Regions from separate parts of the Christensenella massiliensis genome, predicted to be linked through region 2. Evidence: riboswitches for the same ligand, from Rfam matches in the RefSeq annotation. Region 2 holds a riboswitch; each other region holds the start of a gene.

Region 1 (8,024 bases), 730 kb from region 2:
GCTCAGCGTCCAGTCGTCGATATTTTTCATGCCGAGATTGTAATTGAGCTTTACGTCGAGGCAGTCTATTGCTTTCAGGAGCGATTCCTCGATGCTCCGCCCGATCGCCATTACCTCGCCCGTCGCTTTCATCTGCGTACCCAGCGCGCGATTAGCGCCCGTAAATTTATCGAACGGCCAGCGCGGCACCTTAGTGACCACATAGTCGAGTGTCGGTTCAAAGCAGGCGTAGGTTTTCCCGGTCACGGAATTTTTGATCTCGTCAAGATTATAGCCCACCGCGATCTTGGCCGCGACGCGGGCGATCGGATAGCCCGTCGCTTTGGAGGCGAGCGCGGAGGAGCGGGAAACGCGCGGATTTACTTCAATGACTACGTAGTCGTAGGAATTTGGATCGAGCGCGTATTGGATATTGCAGCCGCCGCGTATGTCGAGCGCGCGGATGATCTTGATCGCAGAGGTGCGCAGCATCTGATATTCCCGGTCGGTCAGCGTCTGTGAGGGGGCAACGACGATGCTGTCGCCGGTGTGAACGCCGACAGGGTCGATGTTTTCCATGTTGCATACAATGATGCAATTGTCCGCGTTGTCACGGATCACCTCATATTCGATCTCTTTCCAGCCTGCGACACTTTGCTCGAGGAGGACCTGATGAATGAGGCTCATCTTGAGACCGCGCGCCGTAATATCCATCAGCTCGTCCATGTTATGCGCGACGCCGCCGCCCGTGCCGCCGAGCGTGTAGGCAGGACGGACGATGAGCGGGAAAGGACATTCCTGCGTGAATGCCTCCGCCTCTTCAAGGGAAGTGACGATGGTGGAGTGCGTCGTTTTCTGCCCAGTCCGTACCATCAGATCTTTGAACATTTCGCGGTCTTCCGCCAAACGAATAGATTCAAGCTGTGTTCCAAGCAAGCGGATACCAAGTTTGGGAAGAATACCGCAATTGTCAAGCTCGATCGCCATATTAAGGCCGGTCTGGCCGCCGAGCGTGGCGATGATGCCCTGCGGCTTTTCTTTCTTCAGGATGCGGATCACCGTATCGAGGGTGATTGGTTCGATGTATACTTTATCCGCCATGTCAAGGTCGGTCATAATGGTGGCGGGGTTGGAGTTGATGAGTACGACCTCATAACCCTCTTCTTTCAGGGCCTTGCAAGCCTGCGTACCGCTGTAGTCAAATTCTGCGGCCTGCCCGATGATGATGGGGCCGGAGCCGATCACAAGGATTTTTTCAATATCTGTCAGTTTTGGCATCTCGCATTCCTTTCTTTTGCAGGTTTAATCTTTTAAAAAAGCAGACGCCTGCGCCTGCTTGATTTATCATGAAAATAATTCGCTGAGCGCGCCGATCAGCAGATCGATCTGCCCGCGGCTGATACAATACGGAGGAGCGAAACGAAGCGTATTCGAACCGGCCGTACCGATCACGAAGCCCTTTGCGATCAGAGCGTGCTGCACTGCATGCGCGTCCTTTTTTTCCGAAAGCTCGGCGCCGAGCAAAAGCCCCATGCCGCGCACATCGGTCACGATCTTTGGAAAGCGCTCCTTGAGTGCAAGCAGCTGCTCTTTGAAATAGCCTCCCGTGCTTTCGATACGGGAAAGCATATCGGCGTCCACACGTTCCGTTACATAAAGCCCTGCCGCACAAGCAAGCGGATTGCCGCCAAAGGTGGAACCGTGGTCTCCCGGACCGAAAGCGTCTGCAAACGGAGAAGAGGAGAGGCATGCGCCGATGGGCATACCGTTCCCGAGCGCTTTAGCAAGCGTTGTGATATCCGCATGTACGCCGTAATGCTCCTGCGCGAGAAGCTTTCCGGTGTGCCCCATGCCGGTCTGGACTTCGTCGATGATAAGAGGGATATCCTGCTGTGTGCACAGGGTGCGAAGCAGGGAAACGAACTCTTTTTGCAGCGGAAGAACGCCGCTTTCCCCCTGTATTACCTCGAGTATTACACCGCATTTATCCGCTGTAACAGCGGCTTTCGCAGCTTCGATATCGTTTGCGTCGATATATGTGAAGCGGTAAGCGCCGGGGCGGAACGGTTCATGGAATTTTTCCTGCCCGGTCGCCGAAAGCGTCAGAAGCGTCCGGCCGTGAAAGCTCTTTTTGAGCGCAACGAACCGATCGGAACTGTTCCCCTTATCGGCCGCATATTTTTTTGCCAGCTTCAGGGCGCATTCATTTGCTTCTGCGCCGCTGTTCGCGAAAAATACGCGCTCAAAGCCTGTACGTTCGCACAGAAGCTGTGCGAGCCGCGTCTGAGGCTCGTTATAAAAATAATTACAGATATGTATCACGCCGCTGTCGATCTGCCCTTTCAGAGCGGACGCAAAGCCCACGTCGGCATAACCGAGGCAGTTCACCGCGATACCGGCAAGAAAATCGATATATTCCTTATGGTCAGAATCCATAAGGACGGCGCCTTTCCCCCCGGTAAAAACAACGGGGAGGCGTGCGCCGAACGTTTTCATATAATACTGCTCGTCGATCTGTTTCAGTTCCTCGTACGTCATCAAAAAATCCTTCCTTTAGCCCGTCACCATCGTACCGATACCGGAATCTGTAAAGATTTCAAGAATGATCGGATGAGGGATCGTTCCGTTCAGGATATGGGTGCGTTTCACGCCCTTTTCGATCGCGGCCAGACAGCTCTGCACCTTGGGCAGCATACCGCCCGTGATCTTCCCCTCGTCGATCATATTAAGTATATCCGTTTTGGACGCTACATACAAGAGGGATTCGGGATCATCTTCATTGGTGCGTATGCCGTCTGTATCCGTCAGGAAAATGAGCTTTTCCGCCTTGAGAGCTGTGGCGATCGCTCCGGCAACGGTATCCGCGTTGATGTTGTAGCTTTCGCCGTGATCGCCCGTCCCGACCGGCGCGATGACCGGGATATACTGGTCGTGGGCGAGGGTGTTGAGGAGCGTCGTATTGATCGACGTGATCTGCCCGACGTTGCCGAGGTCAACGCCGTTTTTCGGCGGCGCCTTGACCGCCTTGATAATGTTGCCGTCGATACCGCAGAGGCCGATGGCAGACGCGCCCATACCGTTCAGCTTGGCGACGATCTCTTTATTGATTTTCCCGGTAAGCACCATCTGTACGACTTCCATCGTTGCGTCGTCCGTCACGCGCAGGCCATCGACGAAGTTCGGCTTGATGTCAAGTGAGTCAAGCATGTGATTGATGTCCGGCCCGCCGCCGTGTACGAGGATGGGATTCATGCCCACGAACTTCAGGAGGGTAACGTCCTCCATGATCTTCTGCGTAAGCTCATCGTGCATCATGGCTGCGCCGCCGTATTTGATAACGATCGTTTTTCCAAACAGACGCTGGATATAAGGCAGAGCCTCGATCAGCACATGAGCACGTTCCAGATATTTTTCCATTTTTTGATCTTCCATACTATTCACCATTTCCTTTAATAAGAGGCGGCAATACCGCCGGTAGTTACAGATACCATGCCGTCCGGGGCAGCCCCAGCGTTTCATCTAAGCCGTTCATGAGATTAAAATTCTGGATCGCCTGTCCTGCGGCGCCCTTGATGAGATTATCAGTACAGGAAACGATAATGATCCTTCCGGTACGCTCCGAGAGTTCAAAACCGATCATGCAGTTGTTGGAGCCGACTACATATTTCAGCTCAGGCAGCTTTCCGTGCGGCAGAACGTGTGTGAAAGGGGCGTCCGCATAGTAGCTTTCGTATACTTTGGAAATTTGCTCCGCGGTAACGCCCTCCGCGAGCTCTGCGTAAATCGTCGCGAGAATGCCGCGTTTGACGGGCAGGAGATGCGGTGTGAACAGGAGGCAAATATCCTTGCCGGAGAGCTTGGAGAGCTGCTCCTCGATTTCCGAGGTATGCCTATGCAGCGGTACGGAATATGCTTTGAAGTTATCCGCCGTTTCACAATAGGAGAAAGCGAGCTTTTCTTTCCGGCCCGCTCCGGTCACACCGGATTTCGCGTCGATCACGATACCGTTTTCCCGAATGACGCCCTCCGCAAGCAGCGGCGCGAGCGCCAAAATACTCGTCGTCGTATAACAGCCCGGATTGGCTGTAAAAGAGGATTTTTTCACATCGTCTCCGAAAAATTCGGGCAGTCCGTAAACGGCGGAAGCATTTTCCTGCTTCGCGGTATGCGGGATACCATACCATTTTTCATAAATATCGGTATCGTCATAGCGGAAATCCCCCGAAAGGTCGATGACCTTGTGCCCGGACGCAAGCAACGCGGGCGCGGCCTTGAGAGACTGGCCGTGCGGCAGACAGAGAAATACGAAATCACCCGCATCCGGACCGCTTTCCTCTCCGGTGAGCCCGACGCTTTGGTTCGGAATAAAATTTGCATAGATATCTTTCATCTCTTTTCCGGCAAAGCTTTTGGATACAGCCTTATTGATATGCACGTCCGGGTGCGCAGAAAGGAGGCGCAAAAGCTCCGCGCCCACATAGCCGGTCGCCCCGATCACGCTGACATTTACCATAATAAAAACAACTCCTTTTGTAGGGGAACCGTTTTGCGTGCCCCTGAATTTCAAACTGATATTAATAATTATACATTCAAATGAATAATTATGCAATAGGGGTTATAAGAAAATAGTGCCAAATAAGAGAGAAAATTCCATTGTATGAAAAATTTTTTTGTGATATATTTTAAAACATAAATAAAATCGATTTTGGTGCCGGGAAACCGGATAATAGGGAAAGCGTATGCCGCTGCAGCCCACCGCTGCCGTGTGACGGAGCAACTGCGCCGGACTGGAAACAGACTGGAGCTTGCGGGAAACCGTATAAATGCCACTGGCCAAAAGGCCGGGAAGGCGCGCAGGATGCGATGAAGTCAAGCCGGAAAACCTGCCGAATCGTGAAACGATGTTTTTTTCTTCGGCGGGGAGAAAGGAAAACGCACAGTGCCTTTTCTGCTGTTTAAGCCGGAAAGGTATTTTTATGTACGCAGGCCGCGCCCGGGAAAAGCAAGCAGTTACTATTTTATACAGGAGGACAGTTATGAGGAAAAGATGGATCGCACTATTTTTGTGTGTCGTGCTCTGCGCTGCGGCGCTTGCGGGGTGCGCTGCGCAGCCGGCGGAAGAAACAGGAACGCCGGAGACGTCTGAAAGCCCGGAGGCAAGTGTTTCCGCTGAAGCGGCTGAACCTTCCGGAACGGCAGAGGCAGACGGCGTGACCGTAACAGATATGGCGGGAAATGAAGTGACGGTCAAAAAGGCAGACAAGATCGTTTCCCTTACGCCCGCGGGTACGGAGATCGTATGCGCGCTCGGCGCGGCGAAGCAGCTCGTTGGGGTGGACGCATATTCGGATTATCCGGAGATTACGGAGTCTATAGAGGTCGTCGGTGATTTCAACGGACCGGACGTGGAAAAAGTGGCGTCTCTTGAGCCTGACGTTGTGCTGGCAGGAACCGGCTTGCAGGAAGATGCTGTCGCCCAGCTTCAGGAGCTCGGGATCGCGGTCGCAGTCGTAGAGGCGACGACGTTTGACGAAATATCGGGTTCGATCGAACTGATCGGAGAGATCATCGGCGCGCAGGAAGAGGCCCAAACGGTGATTGGAGAGATCGACGCTGCGGTAGAAGAAGCGCAGGCGAACCAGCCGGCGGAAAAGAAAACTGTTTATTACGTCATGAGCTATGGTGAAAACGGCAACTGGACGAGCGGCCCGGGAAGCTTCATCAACACGATGATCGAGCTTGCAGGGGGAAAATGCGTGACGGAGGACGCCGAATATCCGTGGATCGAATATCCGGTGGAGGACCTTGTGGTCGCAAATCCCGACATCATACTCGTAGGAGAGACGATGGGAAGTGAAGCGGACGGATTGGCGCAGGCGCAGGGCTATCAGGACCTTGACGCGGTCAAAAACGGAAAGGTCTATGAGATCGACGCGAACGTGTTCACACGTCCCGGTCCGCGGATCGCGGAAGCGATTGCGCAGCTCAGCGAGATCTTAAACGAACAATGATCCGGCGGAACAGGATATGAAAAAAAGGACTGTAAAATTCGGAATACTTCTTTCGGCGCTCATCATAGGCGGCATAGCCGCCTTTGTGTGCGCCTTTTTCATTGGAAGCTCCGGGTTTTCGGTCGCAGAATTCGGGCGGATCATAGACGGCTCTGCCTCACAGACCGTATATAATATTTTCCTGAATATCCGGCTCCCGCGCGCGGTGGGAGCATTTCTTGTCGGTGCGGCGCTTGCCGTTTCCGGCTGCTGCCTTCAGGGCGTATTTAAAAACCCAATGGCAGATTCCTTTGTGCTCGGCGTTTCGTCGGGAGCGGCGCTCGGCGCGACGGTCGCCATGACGTTTCTGACGGGCATGAGCCTTTTCGGCGCGGGAACAACTGCCGTATTCAGCTTTGCCGGTGCGCTCGTTGCCGTATTTATCGTGTATAACATTTCACGCATACGCGGAAAGGTATCGACGTTTTCCCTGCTTCTTTCCGGTTTTTCCATGAGCGCGCTGTTTTCGGCGATCATTTATCTTATTATGCTGCTCAACCGGGACAAGATGGAAAATGTCGTCATGTGGAACATGGGAAGCCTTGCGAATATGACATGGGATAAGATATGGGTCGCGCTTCCCGTCATCCTTTTATGCTCTGCGCTGCTGATGTTTCATGCAAAGCCGCTCAATATCATGCTGAACGGAGACGAGGTCTCGCAGAGCCTCGGAGTGGATACGCATAAGACGCGCAGGAATATGCTTATTTTAACGTCTTTGCTTTCCGCGGTCGCGGTGTCGATCAGCGGGATCATCGGCTTTGTCGGCCTGATGGTGCCGCATCTTCTGCGCATGATCGCCGGGCCGGACAATAAAAAGCTGATGCCGCTCTGTTTTGTGGGCGGCGGCATGTATCTGCTCATTTGCGATGTGATTGCCCGCGTGATCCTGAACGGGCAGGAGATGCCCGTGGGTATCGTAACGTCTATCTTCGGTGTGCCGTTCTTTATTTTTCTGCTGCGGCGCGGAAACAGGGGAGGGATCTAAGTGGGAATCTGTATCAGGAACCTCGATTGCGGAGTAGGCGATACGCCGATCCTGCACGATATCTCCCTTACATTGAATACGGGGATGATAGGCATCATAGGACCGAACGGCGCGGGAAAGACGACGCTTCTGCGGACGATTTCCGGCTATTTAAAGCCCGAAAGGGGAAGTGTGGAGATCGACGGAACGAACGTGCGGGAGATCGGTGTTAAGGCGCTGGCGAAAAAGATGGCGCTCGTGCCGCAGAATTATGCCTTGGAATATGATTTTACCGTGCTTGAAACTGTGCTCATGGGGCGCAATCCTCATAAAAAGACATTTGAGGGAGACAGCATGGAGGATATCCGTCTCGCGCGGGCGGCGATTGCCAAAACGGGGATCGCGCACCTTGAAAACCGGTCTGTGATCGGGCTTTCCGGCGGGGAATGGCAGCGCATGATCATTGCGCGGGCGCTTACCCAGCAGTCGAGCATCCTGCTGCTCGACGAGCCGGTCTCGAGCCTCGATATCAAGCATCAGGTGGGGATACTGTCTCTCGTAAACGAATTGGTACGGGACAGCGGGCTTTTATGCGTATGCGTCCTGCACGATCTGAATCTTGCAAGCCACTATTGCAGCGAGATCGTGCTGATGAAGCAGGGGCGCATTGTCCGGCACGGGCCGACCAGAGACGTTTTGCAGAAAGATATCCTCGAGGAGGTCTACGATACGAAAATCCGTATGCTGCATGAAAATGACGGTTCCACCTATATTTTCCCGGAAATGCCGTGATCAAAACAAATAAAGGAAGCCGCACCGGTAAGGAGCGGCTTTTTTGTTATATCCGGCGCATGTATGAGGAAGCGTCGAAAGGATTTGTTTTGTACATCGATTTTGATGCGGATATGCGGCAGTCATGCTATAATATCTGTAGTATAAAATGAACAGGCGTGCGCATGTGCGGGCGCATAGGATGGAGAATCGACAGAATGAAAAAAACAGTAAGCTTATTTTTAGCGGTGGTTTTG
Region 2 (8,024 bases):
TTCGCCTTGCGCAGAAGGTCTATGAACGCCATTGCTTTTTCACGCAGCGGCTGACCGAAGCGGGGGTGGACCCCAAGACCGCCGAACAGGACGCCTGCCGCATCGAGCATGCGATCAGCGACGAGAGCTTTGAGAAGCTGAAAAGCTCTTTCTCGGAATAGAAGCCTGTTTTTCGGCCGGAGGGCAGGCGCAGCCGCAGAAAGCAGAGATAAGCGGCGGTGTTTTTCCGCGCGCTAAACCGAGCGGCCTAAGCGGAACGGATGATGACAGGCCGCAAAATGCGAGGAGCAAAAACGATGAAAAGTATCTTTCAGAACACACGAAAGCCGGAGGGCTTTTGGGGGCGGATGATCCTGCGGGGCATGAACCGCGGGCACGCGCCGCTTTCCGCATGGGGCATGACCTATCTTCGGGCGGCGGAGAACGCGTGCATTCTCGACATCGGGTGCGGGGGCGGCGCGAACATTGCGCGTATGCTCCGGCTGTGGCCGCAGAGCTTTGTGGAGGGCGTCGACTATTCCCCGGAAAGCGTAAAGATGAGCCGCAGGAAAAACAAGGCGCTTCTCGGAACGCGGTGTGCGGTGCGGGAGGGAGACGTAAGCGCGCTTCCCTACGAAAACGGCGCGTTCGACGCGGCGACCGCATTCGAGACCGTCTATTTCTGGCCGGAGCCCGCGCGCGCCTTTGCCGAGGTGCGCCGGGTCCTGCGGCCGGGCGGGATGTTCCTCATCGTATGCGAGGGAAGCGACCCGGCCGACGCCACATGGACGAGCCGCATCGGGGGAATGACGGTCTATTCCGGAGAAGAGCTCCGCAGCCTGCTGCAAAGGGCAGGATTTTCGGAGCCTGTCCTCCGGCAGGGCAGAAAGGAATGGATCTGCCTCACCGCCCGCGCATGAACGGCAGAGCGGAACAGCTGATGTCGATAAAAAAATACAAAGCAAAATAGAATAGTTCAATATACGGTTTCACAGAATATGCTAATATAAATACAGCGTTCCGCAGGATGGGGCGCCCGTTCAGGAAGGCTGTTTCCTGAACACAGAGACGTTTGCGCGCAGATCATACGAATAACGTCTGGTATTCTATTTGTGCGCAAAAGCATAAACAGATCGTAAATCACCGGCGGCTTTACGGCCGTGCGCTCTGCGCACAGTAAAACCGCCGCAAGCACGGAAAGCGTCCGGCCGCGCAGCGGCGAGACCTTTTCGAAATATTCATAAAGTAGCTTTGTGGCCCCGCGGTGTGCGTTTGCGCGCGGGGATGGACAAGGGAATTGGGTGAAAGTCCCAAACGGAATCCGCCGCTGTAAGCGCTGAGGCAAGCATCCGTTGGCGAAAGCCAGTCACTGGGAGACCGGGAAGGCAGGGTGCCTGACGCGAAAACAACAGAAGCTGTTTTCACAGGCGTAAGTCAGAAGACCTACAAAGAGACGAAAAAAAGACGGGCGGGCGCCGGAACGTTTGCGCAGGGGTCTTTTTATTGTTCGCGGGAATACGGCCGCGGCGGATCGCATTCGCCGCGGTTTTTTATTTGTCTGCGTATACCGGAAGGAAAGACGGAAAAATGGATCAAATAGAAGCGTGCAGGCAGGAAGCCGAAAAATGGAAAAAATGGGAAAAAGCGGGCGCATTTCGCAATATGGACCGGGAACGTGCGGAAAAATATAACCTCTACCGGCAGGCATGCATCCGGCGGTTTGCTTCTCTTTACCGGGAAATGGACGACGAGGCGCTTCTCGGCATTCTGCGCAGCCGGGCGGCGGAGCTCGGCAGAAATCCCAACCGCCGGGAGGTGTTTCCGGTCTATCATATTTTTTTGCGTATGAGATTCAAAAACTGGCCGTCTGCTCTGCGGGCGGCGGGGCTGAAGCCCCCGAAGGAGAAGAAGAGATATGAAAACAGGAACAAAAACCGCTAAAAAAACCGCTTTCAACGTCATTATGGCGGTTGCGGCAGCCGTCATCGTGATTGGCGCGGTCATGATCGCGGGCAGCCTGCAGGGATGGTTCGACGGCGGCGGACAGACGGCACAGGGCGGAACTGCGGCTGTGGCTGCGGAAGCGGTGACCGCGGAAAATAAGACCGGCAGCGCCAACATCGAGCGGGAGGGGATCGCCTATTCCCTTGAGGACGGCACGAAGCTGCGGGACGGCGACATCATCGAGACGCTCAACGGCTCTTCTGTAGAGCTTGCGCTGCCCGCAGGCGCGGTCAGCCTGAACCAGAACACCGAGGCCGTGGTACGCATCGGGGAGGACGGCTTTTCGATAGAGCTTACAAACGGAGAAGCCTTTGTAAATACGGACGGCGCGTTCACCCTGCGGCTCGCGGAGCTTGAAACGGACGTGACCGCCGCCTCCGGCGTATTCTCCGCCAGCGCCCCTGCGGGCAGCGCGAACGTGTATGTCTACGAAAACAGCGTAAGCGCGGGCGGCATAGAGGTCTCGGCCGGGCAGGCTGTGTCGCTCTATGCGGATGGTCAGGCGCCGTCGGTCGCGGCGCTTTCTCTCGCGGCGCTGAACGATTTTGACATCGGGCAGGTGCGCGCGGCGAACGAAACGAAAACGCTGTGCTTTACGAACGGTGAGCTTGATGCGCTTGCGGCGGAGCGGGAGGAACAGCTGCGCTCCGCGCTTAAGCAGCAGCAGGCCGAACAGGAAAAAGCACAGCAGATCGAAGAGCAGCGGCAGAACAATCAGAATGGAACGGGAGGCTCCGCCAGCGGTACGGGAAGCAGCGCTGCGGGCGGCGCTTCCGGGAGCACAGGCGGCTCCGGGTCCTCCGGCGGCGCATCGGGAGGAACGGGCGGCAGCGGCTCATCCGGAAATGCAGGAAATGCGGATGCGGGGCTTCCCGCGAATCCCACCTGCACCATCGCCATCCGCTGCAATACGATATTAGACCACATGGAGGACCTCGCGGAGGGCAAAAACAAATATGTGCCCGCGAACGGTACGATCCTCGCCGCGTCCACCCTCGAATTCAGCGAGGGAGAAACGGTGTTCGACGTTTTGAAGCGCGCGTGCTCGCTTGCGGGCATCCAGCTCGAGTATTCGTGGACGCCGATGTATAACAGCTATTATGTAGAGGGCATAGGCAACCTGTATGAGTTCGACTGCGGGAACCAGTCGGGCTGGATGTATCAGGTGAACGGGTGGTATCCGAATTACGGCTGCTCGGAATATAAAGTGCAAAACGGGGATTCCATCGTATGGAACTATACGTGCGAGGGCTATGGGGCGGATCTTGGCGCAGGCATGTCCTGATGGGAGAAACGGCTCGCGCCCGCGCGCGAAAGATGAGATAAAAAGAACGGGAGAAAGAAGAGGTAGGAAGGATGAAACAGGGAAGTAAGAAGCGGCTTATGAAGCTCGTCGCGGTGCTGCTCACGGTTGCTCTCGTGATCGGCGCGCTGCCGCTCACGGCAATGGCACAGCAGGCACAGGACCCTGCCGCAGCCATAACGGAGGGCGCGCCGCAGGAAGCGGACGCGCAGCCGTCCGAAAGTGCGGAGCCAAGTGTGCAGCCAAGCGCACAGGCCTCGGAAGAACAGCCTGCGCCGGAGGCGTCCGAAACGGCAGACCCAAGCGGGGAGCCGTCTGAAGAGCCCGCAGCGGAGGAGACAGCAGGCCCGGCCGCACAGGGCACGGAACCGGCAGAGCCGGAGCCGTCTGCGGAAATAAGCGCGGAACCGTCCGCACAGCCGCAGGCAAATGTGCTGGCGGCCCCGGCGCCGGCGGCACGGAGCATCGGCGATGTACCTGCCGGAGAAGAGAAAATAGGGCAGGTGTATGTCAGCATCGAGGATACGGTGCCGAAATCGGGGGCGGACGACCCCGGCCCGCGCGGCGTTATGGCCGAGGGCTGGGTGGACCTCTACCCGTCCGATACCATGATGTCCGTCGTCGTCAGGCTTGCGGACAGCAAGGGCCTTGAGGTTGAGGGGGCGGAATCAAATTATATCACGTCCATCGGCGGCCTCGCGGCGTTCGACCGCGGAAGCATGAGCGGATGGATGGGCACGCTGAACGACTGGTTCACAAACGAGGGCTTCGGCGCTTTCACCGTGGCGAACGGAAACCTGAAGGACGGCGATACCGTCACGATCCTGTATACGCTGAATTACGGGGAAGACGTCGGAGGCTCGTGGGGCAATACCGATAAGACCGTCAGCGCGATCGGCGTGAGCGCGGGAACGCTCGAGCCCGCATTTGATAAGGATACGCACGAATATACGCTGACCCTCCCGGCGGGAACGGATTCCGTCAAAATCACGCCTGCTGCGTCGAACAAGAACTATCAGGTGCGCGCGAGCGTGGATGGTGTGGAATATAAGCGCACACAGAGCATTCCTGTTTCGGACGGGACCGTCATCACGGTAAAATGCGGCGACCCGTCGTGGCCGTCCATGAATGATAATAGCGGTCCTGCCGAGCTATATACGCTCACGGTGAAGCTCGGCGGGGAAGAGGTCAACACGCCTCCGGCGCGCAAAGCGGGCGTTCCGGCGGAGGCTTCCGCAAAAACGGAGCCGGGGACCGCATGGACGCTCGACCTTTCCACGATCTTTGAGGACGCGGATGGGGACGCGCTCTCCTACAAGGTGAGCGTAGACGGCGGCGGGGCTGTTCCGGCGGACGAAAGCTACGCCTATACGCCGCAGGCGGCGGGAGAAACGAAGCTCGTCTTTACGGCAAACGACGGAAAAGAGGATTCCAAAGACGCCTACACCGTAACGCTCAAGGCGGAGACTGCGGAAAGCCGCCTGCAGGAAGCGGTAGACGCGCTGGAAGACGCATGGTATAAAATGCGGCCGGTATGCGGAACGGACACGAACGTTACCGATGTGATGAAAGCGGAGCTCGCAGAGCTCGGCTACGGCGACATCGAGGTCGCAGTCAAGAGCTCGGACGACGAAGAGCACGTCGCGGCGGACGGCGCGATCACCTATTTTTACGATTTGAATTCCTATGTGGGCGTTGCCAATGTGGACGTCGTGTTCACCTTTACGCTCGGCGGAGCGTCCAAAGAGTATACCCAGCGGGTCATCGTCGGCTGGGATACGGTCCGCGCGGCAAAGGACATTGAAGAACAAGAAGCGTCCGCGGTCACATGGGATACGATCAAAGGCGAAAACGCGGCGGCGGACAGCGTGACGTCCGACCTCACGCTGCCCCAGTATGCAGGTACGGCGTATGGAGATTCGCTCGCCAAAATTTCATGGGAGTCGTCGAACCCGGACGTCGTTTCCCTCAAGGAAAACGGAGATTCGTGGGATTATGAGCCGTATACGGGCGTGGTTACAAAGCCGGAAGCGGATACGGACGTGACGCTCACGGCGACCTTTACCTTTAAAAAGGACGAGTCGTGCACGGTCAAAAAGCAATTCAGTATTACGGTAAAAGGCTACAGCGAGGAAGAGATCGAGCAGAAAAAGGCGGAGATGCTCGCAGAGCTGAACGAAAAATATACGGACGGCCTGCTCAAGGATTTTACGACGCAGGAGGCGCTCGACCGTGAAAACGTAACGGGAGATATCCAGCTTCCCATTCCCTCGCGGCTCGGCCTTGTCAATAAGGAAGTGACGGTATCGAGCAGCAACGCGGACGTTGTGACGATCAACGGCTACCGCGCCGCCGTGGTATGCCCGTTTGGGGAGGACGCGCAGGTAGACCTCATCGTCACGCTGACGCGCGGAAGCATCAGTGTGGAAAAGCGCATCCCGCTTACCGTAAAGGCGATCGACGAGGCGGAGATCGACAGGGAGATCAAGCTGATGGAGGCGGCCAAGGCGGCCTATTTCGATGGCATCAACAATGGGGCGAACCCGGATAAAGATCATGTGACGGAGAACCTTACCGCGTTCCGCGAGGTGAATTTCGGCGAAGGGGATTCCCTCGTATGGACGTATACCTATCTGGACGACAAGGGAACGGGCATCAGGCCGGTCTCGATCGAGCCGGACGACGAAATGGGGGAACTGGGCTACAACCTGTTCCAGTCCTCGAATACTTCGGTCATCAAGCATGAGAATCTTCTGGTCACGCAGCCCGCGCAGGATACGCAGGTCACGATCAGCTCCGTGCTGTCCAGCACGAAATTTGAAAAATATGCGGAGCAGTATCCGGAGAACGAGAAGCTGCAAAAGCTGTACCGCCAGCCCGTCAGCGTGACGGTGACGGTAAAAGCGCCGGTAGACGAGGACGCCGTCCTTGCGGACATCAAGGCGGCTGTGGACGGCGTATCGCTCTCGGAAGTGACAGGCCTTTACGTGCGCGAGACGGACTGGGATGAAAACTATGACGACGTCGCCGTGACGAACGTCGAACAGACGTGGCAGCTTAGAATGAAGCGCGACGACATTGCCGTAACGGTGGTAAAGAGCGAAAACGCCAACATCGCACTGGACGGCGGCGTTGCCTTTACGGACGAAAAGGTGCAGGGGAACGTGACCTTCCGCTTCACAAAGGACGGCGTTTCCTATGAAAAGGAGGTGCTCGTCACCGTTCCCGTCCACATAAAGACAGTGCAGGAGCAGATCGACGGGCTCACGGCGCTGTTCGGAACAGACGAAGGCTTTGACCTCATCAAAGGAGACAATCCATCGAAAGAGGCGGTGACGCAGCCGCTCAAATTGAGAACAACAGCGTCGTATTACGGGCTGACCGGCTATTCGGACGTCAAGCTGGAATGGACGAGCTCGGATACGGACGTGATCGACCCGCCGTCGTACGGCAGCGATTCCGTCAAGGTGAACCGCCCGGCACAGGGAGAGCCGGACGCGGAGGTGCGGCTCACGCTCACCGTGAAAAAACAGTATAGCTCGGATACGGGAACGCCGGGCTCGGTCGATATCGTGCTGAAGGTTCCCGCCATAACAGAGGAGGAGGTCCGGGAGGCGAAGGAGGCTGTAGACGCGGCGCTCGCAAACGTGACGCTCGACGGCTTTACGGAATCGGGCAGCCTCGGAAAGACGGAGATCGACCCGCAGGCCCTCGATTTCGACGTGCAGCTCAAAAGCCTTACGGATCTTATTGCCGCCGGAATGATAGAGGACACGGCGACCAACCGGCAAATGGAATGGGAATGGTCGACGGACGGAACGGAGGCGGACGGGAACTATCTGAAAATCAATTATTTAAAGTGCAGCGTGATGCGTACCACAGGAACGGCGGATACGGAAACGAACCTCATCCTCACGCTGACCTATAACGGCTACAGCGGAAGCAAGACGTTCCCGGTGACCATCAAGGGGCTGACGGAAGCGGAAGTGGAAGCGGCAAACGCGGAGATGAAAGAATATGAGGCGGCCATCTGGAACGGACTGAAAGGGGAAAACACCTCTGCGGATTTCGTGACCTGCGACCTCGGCTGGGACCGTGAAAACGGCAGCGTCGCATTCTACAGGATGCATAAAGAGGACGGACAGGTCGTCTATACGCTGAAGAACGGAAGCTGCCCCGCCAACGTGGGCGTAGAGCTCGGTTCGTGGAAGTCGTCCGACCCGACGGTCATCGGGCACACCACGGGCGGCTACGGAACGGTGGATATCCTCGAGCTTTTGAAGCGCCCGAACCTCGGGGAAGAGGACTTCAGCGTGACGCTCAGCACGAATATGAAGAATCTGCGCTACGGCAACGCGAAGAACGCGGACGGAACGGCGGCCGTTCCGGATATCACGGCGGAGCTGAAGCTCACGGTTCCGGCCTATACGAACGAGCTTGCGGAGCTATCGGCGGAGGGCTTCCCCTTTGACTTTGATCCCGCGCTGGACGCGTTTTCCATCGAAGTGCCGAAGGGTACGGAGCAGGTCAAAATAACGGCAAAGGCCAAGGACCCGGCGGCAAGTGTGACGGTAAACGGGCAGGAGCCTGACGAGAGCGGCAGCGTAACGGTCGCCCTTTCGGGCACGGGCGTACAGATCCCCGTCGTAGCTGCCGTGCAGGAACAGCCGAGGACAGTGACGCTTGCCGTAAACTATGCGGCGGACTATCGGGAGGTCTATGAAAAGACGGGCGGATA
Region 3 (8,024 bases), 310 kb from region 2:
AAAAACAGCGGCGCTTCTTCCGTTTCGCCCTCTTTTTTCCGTGCTGGCTGCGGCTTTACATCTGCCATCAGAAGCTCCGCGCCTGCTCCGCCGATTGTCGGCTGGTTTGCCGCCTCCCGCTCTCCGGCGATCCATGCCTCCTGCTGTTTCGGCCCTTCTATCCTGCTAATTGCGTTAAGCCGCCCGCGCCAGTCGAGCCCATCCCATGCGTCCTCTGGGATTTCCTCCGGCCTTTTGACGATTGCCGGGCCGCTCCATACTGCTCCCGGCGTTTCTCTTCCGGCTCTTCTCTGCGGCTCCGCCTCCGCCGCCCTATGCTCCATCGTCCGCGGCGGCCACTGCCCGTTCCATACATCCCGCTGTTTATTTCTCCCGTTGATCGTATTATACCCTATTTCTTCTTCCTTTTCCCGTTCTTTTTTCCGCCTCTCCAATTCCTCCTGTATATACACCATTCTATCATACTGCTCGCTCCCGTTCAGCTTATCCCATCCGCGCGTTCCCTCCACGCGGCTCCGGAAGTCTCCTCCCTCCGGCAGCCCGAACAGGTCCTCATAGTTCCGGTTGTACCGCTTCTTCCTCCCGAAGCCCTCTGCCACGCCCAGCCGCTGCTCCCGCAGCTCCTTTTGCGTCTCCTCCAGCGCACGGCTGAATGCCGCGTCTGTCTTCTGCCTGTCCGCTTCCCGCTGCTTTCGTTTCTTTTCATAGTAATCCGCCGCCGTCTCCCCCGGCTCCAGCTTCACCTGCTTCCACAGCTCTGCGCCTCCTCCCGGCCCTGCCGTGTTCACCCACGTCGGAGCAACTTCCGCTTGGTTTTTCGCCGTTCCGGCCGTGCTTTTCCACGGTTCGGCCGTCTTTTTTTCCACCCCCGCATATCCGTTCCCCGTTCCGGTCTGCTCCCTTCTTCTCCTTTGCGCCGCTTTCCTCCGCTGCTCCCGCGCCTCTTTTTCCCGCTGTTCTTTTTCCCTCCTCTCCTTCTGCTCCTCATACCAATTCCTTTTCTTCTCCTTTTTCATCCTGTTTGCTCCTTTCCTTTTTTTCCACCGCGCATGCCTATGCTTCCGGCCCTTTCATATTCTCTCCCGCCTGCAAGCACCCGCAGGATACGATTTCGCAGCCTTTGTGTCTGCCGCTCGGAATATCCGATTTCCTCCGCGATATCCGCTACATTTTTTCCCTGCGCATACCGAAGCTCTACATACTTTTTTTCTGCCTCATTCAAACCCGCACGTTCAAGCTTATCCCGTACTTTGTCGAATTCTGTATACAGCCCTTCCAGCTTTTCTACCGCCCTTGCAATCCGTCCGTCATAAATATCCGCCATCTTCTGCACGATCCGGCAGACCGGATCATCGTTTTCTCCGCGTTTTCCCCCAATTCCGTCCAGCCGCGGTCCTTTCAGAAATATGTCGATACACGCATATTTTTCAGCAGTCAGTTCGCGGACCGCCTCCCGGCATTCCTCCGATTTCCGCTTCAGCGCTCCATACTGGAACAACAGCAATTCCGTTTCTTCCATATTATGTCTCCCCTACCGTCTCCTCATGTTCTCAAAATATGCAATCGTCCGTTCACATTCCCGGATCTCCGTATCATAGTGATCCAACACATCCTCCTTCAGTTCTATGCTGAGGCCCATAAATTCCTCCACATCCCGTCTTTCATCCTCCAGCATATACAGGCGCTCCTCCGCTTCCTCCTGCCGGGCGCATAGCTCGCGTGGATATTCCTCGCCTGTTGCCATATAATTTCTGATATACGGCGCGTCTCCAATCTTCATTTCGTACCCTCCTTTCTCTCTCTTTTCACTTCCTGCCGTTTTCCTTTGTTTGCGATCTTCACGAGCGTCAGATCGAGTTCCCGCTTTTTTCTTTTCATATTCCCTCCAAATATTAATTTTACTAATATTAGTTAAGCTAATATTATCACCTGCCCCCTCGTCTGTCAACGAGAAATATTAATTTACCTAATATTTGTTGCGTTGAAAAAATATTCCTCTTTCAGTAAAATAGAAACATAAGTAAAATTGATATAAGTATTTCTAATATTCGAGGTATTCCCCCATGAATCGAATCAAAGAATTGCGCACCGCAAAAGGTCTGAAGCAGACCGATCTGGCAAAGCGGCTCGGCGTGACGCAGGGCGCCCTTTCCGGCTGGGAAAATGAAAATTATGAGCCCGACATCAAGGCTCTGAAAAAAATGTCTGAAATCTTCGGCGTTTCGGTAGACTATATCCTCTGTCTGACAGATACCGCCGCACCCGCAGATACGCCGTCTGAAACGCTGGTCGCCCTCTCCGCGCCTAAGGGCTACGACCGTCTTACAGAAGACGAACGCCGGGAGATCGAAGAGATCATCGCGATCTATAATAAGCGTAAAGATTCCTGAAAAAATTTTTTAGAATCGACACGAATCGACATAAAAAGACATTCCCCCCTGCTATAATAATCTCACAGACACAGCGGGCCAGAGTGCCTAAAAGGGGTGGAAATTATGTTGCGCGAAATTTTAGAGGAAGAACTTCGGAAAAACGGGATAACCCTTGAGACCTACACGTTCCGCAGCGATTTTAACGCGCTCACGGTAGGCAAAACGATCCTAATCAGCAGCAGCCTCGAAAGCACGGCGCAGAAAAATGCCGTTACGGCGCACGAGCTTGGTCATCAGCACACCTGCGCCATCAATCTGCTGGACGCTGAAACGCATATCCAGAATAAATATGAATATATGGCGGACCGTTGGGCCGCCCAGAAGGTCATGCCTCTCGAAAAGCTGTTCGAGGGCTTCAAGCGCGGCCTGCGTACCATGCAGGAATTCTGTGAATTTCTCGAAATAGACGAAGATTTTTTTCGCCGCAGTCTCGCCGTTTATTCTAAAATATACGGCGCGTCGCACGTCTATAAAGGCCATCTGTTCCAGTTCGACCCGCTCAATATCCACGACCTGTAGGTCTTTTGATGCACGGCGCGCTTCATTTGTCAGCCAAAAAGGCGAAGGAGCTATCCTTCGCCTTTTCATTTCAGCACCGTGCAGTCACATTGGGCTGGACTCCCTTCAGCGCTTCCGCTATCCGCCCAATATCCTGCGGCGTATAAACGCGCAGCTTTTCGATCCGCACCGGGCGGTAGAGCTGCAAAGCATAAAGGGGCAAAGGCGGCACGTCCTCCGCCATCTCCCGCAGCTCCTCTTCACGGAGTTCGGGAAGCACCGTGGTCCGCAGCTCCCATTCGATCTCCGAGGCCTGCAGCAAACCAAGCGTCTCCAAAAAGCCGTCCGCTCCGGCCCCGCAGATTTCCGGATAGCGGGAAAGCGGCGCTTTATAGTCCATCGCAACATAATCCACAAGCCCGCCGTCAAGCAGCCTGCCCACCGCCTCTGGATCGCTCCCATTGGTGTCGAGTTTCACATCGTAGCCAAGCCCTTTCAGCGTGCCCGCAAACTCCGCGAGGTCCTTTTGCAGGGTGGGCTCCCCGCCCGATAGCACGACCCCGTCGAGCAGGCCCGCACGTTTTTCAAGGAAACGCAGCACCTCGCCGTCTTCCATAAGCTCGGCGGCGCCGAGCAGGGCCCTGTTATGGCAAAAACTGCAATCATAGTTGCAGCCCGCCGTAAATACCACCGCCGCAAGCCGGTGCGGGAAATCGATGGTAGCCGTTTTCAGCAGTCCCGCGATGTTCAAAGGCTCTGCTCCCTGATGCGGTATTTCACGCGCTCGTCATATTCTTTCTTTTTGCCCTTGTGGAAATTCTGTACCGGGCGCAGATAACCGACGACGCGGCTCCACACCTCCGTATCCTTTCCGCACTCCGGGCAGGTGAACTGCTCGCCGTCAAGATAGCCGTGCTCCTGACAGATCGAGAATGTAGGCGTAAGCGAGAGATACGGCAGCTTGTAATGAGTGAACACCTTGCGGATGAGGCTTTTCGCCACCTCGATGTCGGGAATGCGCTCGCCGAGATAGAGGTGCAGCACGGTTCCTCCCGTATACAGGCTTTGCAGCTCGTCCTGCAGGTCCATCGTTTCAAAAATGTCGTCCGTGAAGCCGACCGGAAGCTGTGTGGAATTGGTATAATAGGCCACGTCCCCGCCGCCCGCGCAGATGATGTCAGGATATTTCTTTTTGTCCAGCTCCGCAAGGCGGTAGCTCGTGCCCTCCGCAGGCGTTGCCTCAAGATTGTAAAAATGTCCCGTTTCTTCTTGTATCTCTGTCATCAGGCCGCGCATATAGTTCATCACGGATATTGCGAATTCCTGCCCTTTTTCGGTCGTCAGGTCCGTGCCGTCCCCATAGAAATTGAGCAGCGCTTCGTTCATGCCGAGAATGCCGATCGTATTGAAATGGTTGTACCAATATTGCCCGGTACGCATCTTCACGTTGCGCAGATAGTGCGCCGAAAACGGATACAGCCCCCGCTCCGTCTGATGCTCGATCATCTTGCGCTTGATCTCAAGGCTGTTTTTCGCCAGCATCACCATCTGCCACAGGCGCGCCTTGAATTCTCCCTCGGATTTTGAAAGATAGCCGATGCGCGGCAGGTTGATGGTCACGACGCCGATCGAGCCCGTCATGGGGTTCGAGCCGAAAAGCCCGCCCCCGCGCTTGCGGAGCTGTTTGGTATCGAGCCGCAGGCGGCAGCACATGGAAAGCGCGTCCTCCGGCGAAAGATCGGAATTGATATAGTTTGAAAAATACGGGATGCCGTATTTGCAGGTGATCTCCATAAACCTGTTCACCACCGGGCTGTCCCAGTCAAAATCGTTCGTCACGTTAATGGTCGGGATCGGAAAGGTGAATACCCGTCCGTGCGCGTCTCCCTCGAGCATCACCTCGCAGAAGCACTCGTTGAACAGATCCATTTCCTTCTGGAACTCCCCGTACGTCTCACGCTGGATCTTTCCCCCCACGATCACAGCCTCGTCCTTTAACGTACGCGGAACGACGATATCAAAGGTAAGGTTCGAAAACGGGCACTGGAAGCCCACGCGCGTGGGAACGTTGATATTGAAAATAAACTCCTGCAACGCCTGCTTGACCTCTTTTTTGGTCATGCCGTCATAGCGGATAAAAGGCGCGCAATAGGTGTCGATAGACGACCACGCCTGCGCGCCCGCAGTCTCTCCCTGCGTAGTGAATGTGGAATTCACCACCTGTCCCAAAAAAGAACGCAGATGTTTGGCCGGAGAGGACTCCACCTTGCCGGGTACGCCGCCGAATCCGTCCGCGAGCAGCTGCTTTAGATCCCAGCCCGCGCAGTATGGACCGAAAAATCCAAGGTCATGGATGTGAAACGCGCCGCTCGTGTGCGCCTCGCGTATCTCCTGCGGATAGACCTCGTGCAGCCAATACTGCTTTGTGAATGTTTCGCGTACATAGTTGTTCATACCGTTGATGGATTTCTGCGTGTTCGCGTTCTCCTTGATCTGCCAGTCCTTATCGTCAAGATAGTCGGAAAACATATCGATCGTCGCGCCGATGAGGGCGTTGCTTTCCCTTGCCGCGCGGCGTTTTTCACGGTAAAGGATATAGGCCTTCGCTGTCTTTGCGTGTCCGCGCTCGATCAGCACCTTTTCCACAAGATCCTGTATCTCCTCCACGTCCGCGGTCTCCGTTTTCAGGCGCAGGTTCGCAAGGTCCACCACCTCGCCCGAAAGCTTCTGCGCCGTGTCGAAGTCGTCTCCGCCCACGGCAGTCACAGCGTTGAAGATAGCCCAAGTGATCTTTTCCTTCTGGAAATTTTCCGTGCTTCCGTTTCTTTTTCTGATTTTTGTGATCATCGCGTTTCCTCCTCCGGGATATTCCGGATGCGCGCATACAAAAATAAGCGCGTATCCTTTACGCGCCGAGGTGCAGACTCCTCTCGTTTTGCTCAAAAAACGTTCTTCGTTGCCATACCTCGCGGCGCTTTCATTTCGAACGGGATATTCTGGCTCAAGCCTCAAACGCGCCGCACGCCTTCCCAGTTCCTTTTCCCAGTGGCTTCCGTGCATTGCTCGGCTCATACAGCGGCGGGACCGCGCGGGATTTTCACCCGTCTTCCCCCATCCGAAATACAATATGATGTGGTAAATATTTTAAAAATACGTATATATTGTATTGCTTCTTCTCCATAAAGTCAACCCCGGGGCCCATTTTCCTCAAAAGCAGTTTTCTTTGTCCAGCAAAAAAACGCCTTGAAAAGGCGCTTCAGTCTGTCGATAAGCCCTTGGTCGGCTTTTTTCTAAGCTTCTTGCAGCGGAGCGCCCTTAAGCCCTCTCTCGCAGCGGTTTTGAGGCCGTGTGTTCTGCGCGCAGTAAAAGCGCTGCAAACTCAAAAAAGCGCCTGTCCGCGCAGCAGCATGGCTTTTCCGATAAGCCCGCTTTCGGCTCTTACACGCTTCCTCCCGGGAACGGTCTCCATTAAGGCAGAAATAGCCTCGCCTCTTTTTCCGTTTTCGTAAGCTCCTTTTCCAGCTTATGCTTTACCATACTATAGACCGGGCCGCCTACCCTGCGCGCTCCCGCAGGGCAGGCGCGTACGCACACAAGACAGCGGATACATTTCTTCGCATCCGTCTCCCGCGGAGCCTCCGCCGTGATCGCCCCTGACGGGCATATCCGCACGCATGTTCCGCAGCCGGTGCAGCTTTTGTCTCCCTTCGGCGTGAACGGCGCCACAGTAAACGACCGGTACGGCCGGTCTCCGGGCAAAGAAAGCGGCTTTGCATCCTTTGCTTCCATAAATTCCCGTATCTCCCTGCCAAATGCTTCCGCGATCGTGAGGTCCTCTTCATTCGGTCGTCCTGCCGCGATTTTCGGGGAAAAGGTATGCTGCGCAACGAACGCGCAGGCCGCCGCGCCATAAAAGCCCTGTTTTTCACACAGATCGGAAAGTTCCAAAAGCGCGTCGTCGAATTCCCGGTTGCCGTAAACGACGACAAACACCGCAGGCGTATGGCTCGCCGTAAGGCCGCGCAGCAGCTCGTCCGGCAGCTGCGGGATCCGTCCGTAATAAACGGGAACGCCGATCACCGCAATCTCATCCGGTGAAAACAGATGCTCCTTTGCCCGTGTTTCCCGGTTCGTCAGGTCAATCTCGCGGAAATCATCCGCTATTCCCCGTGCAACTGCGCGGACATAGCTTTTTGTTCCGCCTGTCGGGCTGAAATAAATTGCCGTAACATTTTTCATACCGTCTTCTCCTTATTCGTTCCCTTTCTCATACGCCGTATTGCGGCCTCAGCATGCCGCTTCAGACGCTCTCCGTCCCGCTCGATCTCCTTTTCATCACGCTTCCAGATGTCCGCAAGGCTCATTTTTGGCTCCGCGCGCAGCTCCGGCTTCACATCGAGCAGCGCTTCTATGCTGCTGCGCACATACAAGGGCAGGTCGAACGCGCCGTTATGCATGCACCACATAAAGAGGGCGCTTACAAAAATTTGGTGGATCATAATACATAAGGTGGTCGGATCGGAAGAATTGCGTATCTCCCCTACCGCCTGCGCTTTCCCGATGATGCCTGTCTGCAGCTCCATGTGCTCCTTCCGGCGTTGGTCGCAGCGGAATGTTCCTACGTCATGGTTGATGTTTTTGATGAACAGCTGCCGCGGTATCTCCGGTCCCGATTTGCCCAGATGGTCAAAGAAAGGCTGATAGGAGAGCCAAAGCTGTTCTATATAATTCTTTGCGTTCAGCATGCGTACAAAATATTCCGTCCTGATATCATACGGAAATTCATAATAGTCCTTTAAAAGCTCGTCCTTCGATTTAAAATAATAATAAAACGTATGCTTGTTGACACCGCTTTTCTCGCATATCTCATTGATCGTCACGTTTTCAAAGCCATGCTTTCGAAACAGCGATAGGCCGATCTCCTTGATTTTTTCTTTCGTATCTTTTCCTGCCATGTTGCGCTCTTCTTTCCCCGAATTACAGGTTTAGATTAGCACATTTTTGTAATACAGTCAATATTTTTGTCAACCTTATTGACATTTTTATGCAACCGCGGTATCATAAGCAAGCGGAAGTATCAATGCAGGCTGCCGG

What was found. A riboswitch is a leader RNA that binds a small molecule or an ion and turns the genes downstream of it on or off. The one in region 2 is predicted to bind cobalamin.
Region 1: linked by a shared signal. The riboswitch ahead of PUP29_RS04510 (ABC transporter substrate-binding protein) and the one ahead of PUP29_RS08030 (homing endonuclease associated repeat-containing protein) in region 2 are both predicted to bind cobalamin.
Region 3: linked by a shared signal. The riboswitch ahead of PUP29_RS09590 (ribonucleoside triphosphate reductase) and the one ahead of PUP29_RS08030 (homing endonuclease associated repeat-containing protein) in region 2 are both predicted to bind cobalamin.

What each region holds. Positions count from the first base shown of each region.
Region 1 covers NZ_CP117826.1:936,586-944,609, reverse strand. Annotated here, with positions in the region: gene carB (carbamoyl-phosphate synthase large subunit) at 1-1,257, opposite strand, end outside; gene PUP29_RS04525 (aspartate aminotransferase family protein) at 1,324-2,517, opposite strand; gene argB (acetylglutamate kinase) at 2,533-3,411, opposite strand; gene argC (N-acetyl-gamma-glutamyl-phosphate reductase) at 3,458-4,492, opposite strand; cobalamin riboswitch at 4,669-4,884, shown strand; gene PUP29_RS04510 (ABC transporter substrate-binding protein) at 5,016-5,990, shown strand; gene PUP29_RS04505 (FecCD family ABC transporter permease) at 6,007-7,017, shown strand; gene PUP29_RS04500 (ABC transporter ATP-binding protein) at 7,018-7,788, shown strand; gene PUP29_RS04495 (lectin like domain-containing protein) at 7,986-8,024, shown strand, end outside.
Region 2 covers NZ_CP117826.1:1,664,787-1,672,810, reverse strand. Annotated here, with positions in the region: gene PUP29_RS08040 (metal-dependent transcriptional regulator) at 1-161, shown strand, start outside; gene PUP29_RS08035 (class I SAM-dependent methyltransferase) at 297-899, shown strand; cobalamin riboswitch at 1,216-1,444, shown strand; gene PUP29_RS08030 (homing endonuclease associated repeat-containing protein) at 1,567-1,920, shown strand; gene PUP29_RS08025 (DUF4430 domain-containing protein) at 1,895-3,268, shown strand; gene PUP29_RS08020 (immunoglobulin-like domain-containing protein) at 3,340-8,024, shown strand, end outside.
Region 3 covers NZ_CP117826.1:1,973,063-1,981,086, reverse strand. Annotated here, with positions in the region: gene PUP29_RS09620 (hypothetical protein) at 1-1,016, opposite strand, end outside; gene PUP29_RS09615 (hypothetical protein) at 1,013-1,519, opposite strand; gene PUP29_RS09610 (hypothetical protein) at 1,532-1,780, opposite strand; gene PUP29_RS09605 (helix-turn-helix transcriptional regulator) at 2,064-2,390, shown strand; gene PUP29_RS09600 (hypothetical protein) at 2,496-2,951, shown strand; gene PUP29_RS09595 (anaerobic ribonucleoside-triphosphate reductase activating protein) at 3,022-3,681, opposite strand; gene PUP29_RS09590 (ribonucleoside triphosphate reductase) at 3,678-5,777, opposite strand; cobalamin riboswitch at 5,899-6,064, opposite strand; gene PUP29_RS09585 (EFR1 family ferrodoxin) at 6,399-7,169, opposite strand; gene PUP29_RS09580 (TetR/AcrR family transcriptional regulator) at 7,166-7,885, opposite strand.